2 regions of the Pseudarthrobacter sp. genome follow, and region 1 is predicted to be linked to the other one. Evidence: riboswitches for the same ligand, from Rfam matches in the RefSeq annotation. Region 1 holds a riboswitch; the other holds the start of a gene.
What was found. A riboswitch is a leader RNA that binds a small molecule or an ion and turns the genes downstream of it on or off. The one in region 1 is predicted to bind cyclic di-AMP.
Positions count from the first base shown of each region.

Region 1 (4,175 bases):
TCCACAACGACACCGGCGAGCGCTACAACGAAACCCAAGCCACGGCTGCCTGGAACGACACCCTCGCCTGGTTCGGACAGCACGTCTGAGCAGCACGTCTGATCCGCCGCGGTCTGGGCTGTCCTGCCACGGGTAGTCTTGAAGCATGAGCACCGCAATCCCACTAACGCTCACCTTCGGCGGGCGTTTCGCCCGCGAACTCGGGGAGCTGGCGGTTCCCTGGCAGGCGGAGGAAGCACCTGACCCGCAGCTGCTGGTCCTGAACGAGCCGTTGGCCACCGAGCTGGGCTTCGACCCGTCCTGGCTGCGGACGCCCGAGGGGACGCGGCTGCTCATCGGCAACCAGATTCCTGACGGTGCCACACCCGTGGCCCAGGCCTATGCCGGCCACCAGTTCGGCGGCTACTCACCCCTGCTCGGCGACGGGCGGGCCCTCCTGCTGGGGGAGGTCACGGACATCCACGGGCAGCTTCGGGACATCCACCTCAAGGGCTCCGGCCGGACACCGTTCGCCCGCGCGGGTGACGGTCTCGCCGTCGTCGGTCCCATGCTGCGCGAGTACATCGTCAGCGAAGCCATGCACGCCATGGCCATCCCCACCACGAGGTCCCTCGCCGTGGTGGCCACGGGCCGGCCCGTCCGCCGCGAAACGATGCTGCCCGGGGCCGTGCTCACCCGGGTGGCCAGCAGCCACCTGCGGGTCGGCAGCTTCCAGTTCGCCCGCGTCAACGGCGAGGCGGACCTTCTGAGCCGTCTGGCGGATCATGCCATCAGCCGCCACTACCCGGACGCGGCGCTTGCCGACAAGCCCTATCTCGCGTTCTTCGAGGCGGTCATAGCCGCGCAGGCGTCCCTGGTGGCGCAATGGATGCTGGTGGGCTTCGTCCATGGCGTGATGAACACCGACAACATGGCCATCTCCGGCGAGACCATCGACTACGGTCCCTGCGCTTTTATGGACGCGTTCAACCCCGGCGCGGTCTACAGCTCCATCGACGCGGACGGGCGCTACGCCTACGCCAACCAGCCGGTCATCGCCGAATGGAACCTCACCCGGCTCGCTGAAGCACTCCTGCCCCTGCTCCATGAAGACCAGGACCAGGCCGTGGCGCTCGCCGTTGAATCCCTCGGCGGCTTCCGCGCCCTGTACAGCGTTGCCTGGTCGGCAGGCATGAAGTCCAAGCTTGGGCTGCGCCCGGACACGCACGACGACGTCGCGTCGTCCCTGGTGGACGGCGTGCTGGCGCTGCTCCAGGAAGGCCAGGTGGATTACACCTCCTTCTTCCGGGGCCTCGGCTCGGCGGCCCGCGGTACGCCGGAAACTACGCGGTCCATGTTTGCGAACCCCGAAGCCTTCGACGCCTGGGCCGCACGGTGGCTGGCCCTGGCGCCGGACGCGGACCTGATGGACCGGGTCAACCCCGTCTACATCCCCAGGAACCACCTGGTTGAAGAGGCTCTGGACTCGGCTATCGCCGGCGACCTGGACCCATTCAACCGGTTGGTGGACGTCCTGGCCGATCCGTACACGCAGCGCCCCGGGCTGGAACGCTACGCCGGCCCCGCCCCTGAAGACTTCGGGAGCTATCGGACCTTCTGCGGGACCTGAGAGAACACCAGGGATGGACGACGGCGGCGCGGGGCTGGGTGCCGCCCGCCGCCGTCGAGCATGGTCGGATCACGCTACGCGGACGAAGGACGCTCCGGCGAGCCAGCTGATCGAGTGCACTTCGGTTTTGTAACCGTCCACCCCGCCACTGACAACCTGGCCGTTGCCGGCGTAGACGCCCACATGGCCGGCCGTGATGACCAGGTCCCCTGCGGCCGGTGTGCCCACCACCGGGCCGTACTGGAAGAACTGGCCGGGAGCCAGGTCACCCACGCTTTTACCCACCGAGCGCAGCGCCTTCTCCACCATGGCGGTGCAGTCCTGCTGGATGCCGAGCTGGGAGTTGGCGGAAGCCAGGATGGCCGCGCCGAGCGAGCCGGCCGGAGCCTGGGCCGCCGGTGCGGACGTTGAGGCCAGCCTTATGCCGGTGTTGGTGGGGGAGGCCGGCGCCGCCGCGGGAGACGCTGCGGGAGCCGGTGCGGTGTAGCCGGCACCAGGGATCAGGATCTGGTCGCCGGGGTAGATGATGCTGGTCAGCGAGAGTCCGTTGGCGGCAAGGACGTCGTTGAGCGGGACGCCGTTGGCGGCGGAAATCTGGCCCAGCGTGTCACCCGAAACGACTGTGTGGACGTTGGCCGCGGCGGGGGCTGCTGCAGCGGAAGTCGAAGCAACAGCGGCCGGAGCCGCTGCCGCCGCACTGGTCTGGACCTGAGTGTTGGCAGTCCCGGAGTTGTCCGGGCCGTGGACGCCGGCCTGAGCCGGGACGCCAATGCTGAACAGCAGGCCGGATGCAGCAACAGCCACCAGGGCCGGCCGGCCAAACGTCAGGGGGTGTGTTTTGGCCGCAGTGGCCAGGCCAATGAGGACGGTAGAGCGGGCAGGAACCGCACGAAGGCGTGCGGCAGCGGAATTCTTGGACACGGTTGATCGCCTCTCCCATGCCTGCGGGGTGAGCTGTCGGGTTCGGGTCGGAGATACCCGGCCGGTAGCGCCGCCGCACGGGACGGAGCGATACCGACTTAACCCCAAGGCTTCGAAAAGCCGTGGAAACGTGGTTCCCCCGTCCCTGCCAGCTGGAAAGCGACTGGATCCCGGTCAGCGGCAGGGCTCGGCATACTGGCGGGAATGTCCCGGCTTGAGCCGGGCCACCGTTTGACCATAACTTCCAGTTATCGGCAATGTCACATTCCGGTAACGGAATGTAGGCGTGAAATCCACCCGCGCTTCATCTCGGATTCCCTCCCTCCTCGGTAACGATGTTGCAGGTCAGGCCCCGTAATCCGTATATGCCCGGTAAGCTCACCAACTATGTCCCGGATTGTTCAAAAAATGCGGCTGCCCGCCCTCGCCGGCCTGCTGGCGGTCGCCCTGGTGGGGTCGGCTGCGCTGCTTCCCTCGCATGCCGACGACGACGCGCCGCCCGGCGGGTATCCCTCGTGGCAAGACGTGCAGAACGCCAAGAAAAGCGAGGCCGGCAAAGCGGCAGAAGTCACCAGGATCAACGGGCTGCTGGGCGGACTCCAGGCTGAAGCAGAGGCGCTGGGCAATGCGGCCGTAACGTCCGCCGCGGAGTACGCCAAGGCCGAAGCGGCACTTCAGGCCGCCACTTCCACTGTGGACGCACTCACGGCCCAGACGGCACGCGCCGCGGCCGAACTGGGACAGTACAAGAAGGAAATCGGTGCTCTGGCGGCCCAATCGTACAAGACCGGTGGAACCAACATGGGTTTCTTCGTTGCCCTCGACGCCGTGCAGAACAACAGCATCCACGGCCTGAATATCGTCCAGATCGTCAGCGATAAGACTGCGGCCCTGGTCAACAAATCTGCAAGCGCCGAACGCATTTCCCGTGCCCTGGCCGATCAGGAGCAGGCGGCCAGGGCCGAGCGCGAGCGCCTGTCCGGCGAGGCCAGAACCAAGCTCGACGCCGCCCAATCCGCCCAGCAGGCCATGTCCCGGCAGATCGCGGAGCAGCAGGAGCACGGCCTGGAACTGACCGCGCAGCTGGCCTCCCTCAAAGGGACCACGGCTGCCGTGGAGGGGGAGTTCCGGCAGGGCCAGGTGGCCTTGGCCGCGTATGAAACGGCGCAGGCCGCCAAGCGGGCCGCGGCGCAGGAACAGGCACGCCAACAGGCGGAGGCGGCAGCCAAGGCGGCGGCCCTTGCCGCTGCACAGAAACCGGCTCCGGCCCCGCCTGCTGTACCGGGCGTGCCCGCCCCGCCTCCGGTCCCGAGCCCGACGCCGGTCCCGCCGCCCGTCGTCGTCGTGCCTTCCGTTCCGGGAGGCGCTGTCAACGACCCCGCGGGCGCCAAGAACTACGCGGCCGGGCAGCTCGGCGCCTACGGCTGGGGCCAGGACCAGTTTCCGTGCCTGGCGTCGCTGTGGACCAAGGAGTCGAACTGGCTGACCACTGCCACCAACCCGTACTCGGGCGCATACGGGATCGCCCAGTCGCTGCCGGCCAGCAAGTATGCCAGCGCCGGCAGCGACTGGCTCACGAGCTACCGGACCCAGGTCAATTGGGGCCTGTCCTATATCGCTGACCGCTACGGGTCACCGTGCGGCG
Region 1 covers NZ_JAKFFD010000038.1:55,086-59,260, reverse strand. Annotated here, with positions in the region: gene V6M49_RS03785 (dienelactone hydrolase family protein) at 1-89, shown strand, start outside; gene V6M49_RS03780 (protein adenylyltransferase SelO) at 146-1,609, shown strand; gene V6M49_RS03775 (C40 family peptidase) at 1,679-2,530, opposite strand; cyclic di-AMP (ydaO/yuaA leader) riboswitch at 2,534-2,702, opposite strand; gene V6M49_RS03770 (lytic transglycosylase domain-containing protein) at 2,918-4,175, shown strand, end outside.

Region 2 (4,175 bases), on a different contig from region 1:
CGTGCCGGGCTCGGACTTGATGATGGAGGAGGCGTCCAGGAACGGGGCCTTGTTGGTGGCTGAGGCGAATTTGGAGCCGAACTCGCCGAAGGACAGGTGCTGGGCCTTCTTTTCCACCAGGCCGAAGCTGGCGACGTCCCAGAAAGCGGTGGAGCCGCCGACGCCGAGGACCACTTCGTAGCCTTCGGGGGCGCGGAAGAACTGGCTGAGGCCTTCACGGACGGAGCCCACGAGGTTCTTGACCGGAGCCTGGCGGTGGGAGGTGCCCAGGATGGTCTTGGACGCCGCTGAGAGCGCTTCGAGCTGCTCCGGCCTGACCTTGGAGGGTCCTGCGCCGAACCGTCCATCCTTTGGCAGGAGGTCGGCGGGAATAGTGATGCTGGTTTCGCTCACGGGGGCTCCAATTTCGGCATGGACGTGGCTCACGTCCGGGCGGTGGGGTGGCCGGTAGTCGGCGGTGACTGCATAAGGACCTCCCTTATTCTGCCTGAACCCTCGATTGGGCGGGGAACCGGGGCCGTCATAGTCCGGCCAATGAGACTCTTTGTCTCCGCCCGGGCATTATCCAGACAAATTCAAAATAGGCTAAGCTTTTTAGCGGACCTCGCCGCTGAGCGGGACGCGATACGGTGGGACAACGCAAGGTACTGCGCTCGAGGAGCTGAGCTGGATGACGGATCTGATCGATACTACGGAGATGTATCTTCGGACCATTTTGGAGCTTGAAGAAGAGAACATCGTTGCTCTTCGCGCACGCATCGCCGAACGGCTGCGGCATTCCGGACCCACGGTGTCCCAAACCATCGGCCGGATGGAACGCGACGGACTGGTCGTGGTCTCCGGAGACCGCCACCTGGAGCTCACGGAAGCCGGGCGGAAACGCGCTACGGAAGTGATGCGCAAGCACAGGCTCGCGGAACGGCTCCTGGCGGATGTGATTGGCCTGGACTGGGCCTATGTCCACGATGAAGCGTGCCGCTGGGAGCATGTGATGAGCGAACGCGTAGAGCAGCGCATCTACGAATTGCTCAACCACCCCACCGAGTCTCCGTACGGCAACCCCATCCCCGGGCTGGCCGCCCTGGGCGGGCCGGCGCCCGCGCTCCCAGACGCCGGTGTGATTAATCTCCTGGATGCGATGCAGGGCTACGGGCCAGCGTCGAACGTGACAGTCAGCCGGCTGGCTGAGCCCATCCAGGTGGAACCTGAGCTGCTGGTCCAGTTGGATGAAGGCGGGATCAGGCCCGGTGCCACGGTGTCCCTGGAGCGCGTAGGGGAGTACATTTCGGTGCGCGTTCCGGGAATCGAAGGGGCGCTCGAGCTGCCCCCGGAAGTGGCATCCCACGTCTTCGTTTCCGTCAGCTGACGGGAAGGCGGTCCGCCGTGTGGGGCCGCGCGTGGGGCCGTTCCATAGCGCAGCGACGCAAGGTTCCGCAAAGGTAACGGAATTGTTACTGTCCAAGTTAATCACCTATAGTTGAAACTCAGCGTCGATACAAAAGCGTTACCTGATCCGGAGCCGAGCTCTGCCAGCGGATCAGGTGCATCAGTCACCAACTGGCAGAGGCGGGGGAACCACAACCGGCAGTCGTAAGACTGCCTTGGGGTTAAGTCCGTCAGCAGCAAGCCTCTTCCAGCGAAGGATCCTCACGGGATATCTCTGCGCCAAGTGCTTGTCACGGCGGACCGGGTCTTTGAACTCTCTGACCCGAATCCGACAGCTAACTTCGCAGGCTACCCAGAGAGGAACATTCTTGACCACGCAATACTCCAGGGGCCGCCGTCGCGCGGTGGGTCCCGCCTCGGCGCCCAGAGTGGCCGAGGATTTCAGCGCGGAGAGGCCCCGCGACCCACAGCGGGAAGCCCGCCGCCGCCGGGGACCCTTCCGGCAGATGACGGATTTCGCCGCCGCCAGTGGCCTCGGCCAGAAGGCCGGCATCGCCCTGGCAGCAACAGGCCTGGCTCTCACTGTGACGGTTCCTGTGACCGGCCCCGTGATGGCCACTCCGGCACCCGGCCAGGCTGCATTAGCCGTTTCCGCTGCTCCGCAGCCCGAAGTGACCGCCGAAGCCGCCGCCCAAATTGATTTCAGCCGCTCGTCCGTGGTGACCCAGGGTGATCCCGACGGCAAGCTGAAGCAGCTGTTGAGCGCCCAGTCCGCGGGATCCATTACCCGCGCCGCCTCTGCCGGAAGCCTTGGCTCGCCGCTGGCCCAGCTGGTTACGGCCTCACCCTTCGGGTTCCGGGTCAGTCCCATCACCGGCGGCTCCGGCGACTTCCACCGCGGCCAGGACTACGTGGCACAGTGCGGAACCTCCGTCATGGCCGCTGCCAGCGGCACCGTGACCTTCGTTGGCTGGCACCAGTACGGCGGTGGCAACCGCGTGGTGGTGGATCACGGCAATGGCCTTGAAACCACCTACAACCACCTCTCCTCCGCCAGCGTCAAGGTAGGCCAGACGGTCAGCCGCGGCGACGTGGTTGCCCTCAGCGGCACCACGGGCGCGTCCACGGGCTGCCACCTCCACTTCGAGGTCCAGATCAATGGCGAAGTCGTCGACCCCACCGGCTGGCTCTGACCCAAATGATGGCCAACTCTCGAATCGTAGCAACATGCCGTGACCTGAATGTGACATTGGCTCGGAACTCCTGTAACGTCTAAAGCGCGTCAACTTTTCCGAAGTTGACGTTCTTGAGTGGATTGCCTAGCTCTGCCACCGCTCAAGGTCCGTTCGCATGACATCGTCTGGCAGGGGCGGGGGAACCAATTTTGGTCTTCGATTCTGAAGGCCTTGGGGTTAAGTCGCAAAGCTTCCACTGTGAAGCAGCGCGGCCGGGTGACTCCCATCCGAATCCGACAGCTCACCTCGCAGGCATTGGGAGAGGCTACCTTCGTGTCTTCACGCCATACTTCTGCGCGTCACCGCGCACAACCGGTTCGCACTAACCCCTTGGGCTCCGTGTCCAAGGCCGTCAGTGCCAATGCCGGGACCGTAGGTCGCCAGGCTGCTGTTATCGCAGCTGCATCAGGTCTGATCCTGAGCATGGGGCTTCCGGCCAACGCCGCGGATTCCACCGCCGGCGTTTCCGCCTCTACCGAGTCCGGTTCCGCGCAGACGGCACTTGCCGTCACTGCCGCGCCCACGGCTACCGTTTCCTTCGAACGCCCCGTCATCAAGACGACGCCGGCGCCGAAGGTTGAGAGGGTCCGCGCGCAGTCCACGGCTTCCGAAACCGGGGCTCAGGGTGCTGCCGCAACCGAGGCCGCGGCCTCCAAGCTCGCTGACACTGTCTCCTCTGCTGCTGCTTCGGGTCTGGCAGCACTTGCCTACACCGGTATCGGTCACCCCTACCTCTGGGGCGGCACCACTCCCAACGGCTGGGACTGCTCCGGCTTCACGCAGTGGGTCTACGCCCAGGCCGGCATCAGCATTCCCCGCACCAATGCCTGGACGGCCATGCGGCCCACCGCCACACCGGCTCCCGGTGACCTGGTCATGCAGAATGGCGGCGCCCACGTTGGCATTTACGTCGGCAACGGCATGATGATCAGCGCACTGAACCCGTCACAGGGCACGCTGCTCCACTCCGTGGCATCCACGGGCGGCGGATCCTTCTTCACGCTGGCCCCGTAGTTCCTGCAATCCAGCAGTTCCTGCAGCCCTGTGCTGCCGGAACCGATTCTTCGCTGGAGACTTTTCGCTAAATCCCCGTTCGGGATGTGCCGGCGTACCCCCAAGATGCCGGCGCCTCCAACGCCCTTGGACTGCCTACGCGGTCCTGAGGAAAACGAAAGAGAGAAATTAATGACTACACGTGCAACTGTTGCACGGCACCGCGCCGAGGTCACCAAGACCAACTCGCTGGCTGTCATTGCCAAGGCTGTCGGCGACAACGCCGGCGGCATGGGCCGCCAGGCTGCGGTTATCGCTGCTGCTTCCGGCCTTGTCCTGACCAGTGGTATCGCCGCGAACGCGGCAGACACCGGAGTCCAGCACGAAGGTGCTTCCGCTTCGAACCTTGAGGCTGAGGTTTCCGCTCCGGCCATCATTTCCGCTGCTTCCACCATTGCCATCTCCTACGAGAAGCCGGCCGTGACCACCACGCCCGCTCCGGTTGAGGCTCCCGAGCCGGTTGTTGAAGCTCCGGCTCCGGCCAAGGCCGCGGCAACCATC
Region 2 covers NZ_JAKFFD010000028.1:14,799-18,973, forward strand. Annotated here, with positions in the region: gene serC (phosphoserine transaminase) at 1-393, opposite strand, end outside; gene V6M49_RS02545 (metal-dependent transcriptional regulator) at 671-1,366, shown strand; cyclic di-AMP (ydaO/yuaA leader) riboswitch at 1,533-1,751, shown strand; gene V6M49_RS02550 (M23 family metallopeptidase) at 1,755-2,579, shown strand; cyclic di-AMP (ydaO/yuaA leader) riboswitch at 2,728-2,890, shown strand; gene V6M49_RS02555 (C40 family peptidase) at 2,961-3,635, shown strand; gene V6M49_RS02560 (NlpC/P60 family protein) at 3,807-4,175, shown strand, end outside.
Region 2: another riboswitch for cyclic di-AMP. It lies ahead of V6M49_RS02550 (M23 family metallopeptidase); the one in region 1 lies ahead of V6M49_RS03775 (C40 family peptidase).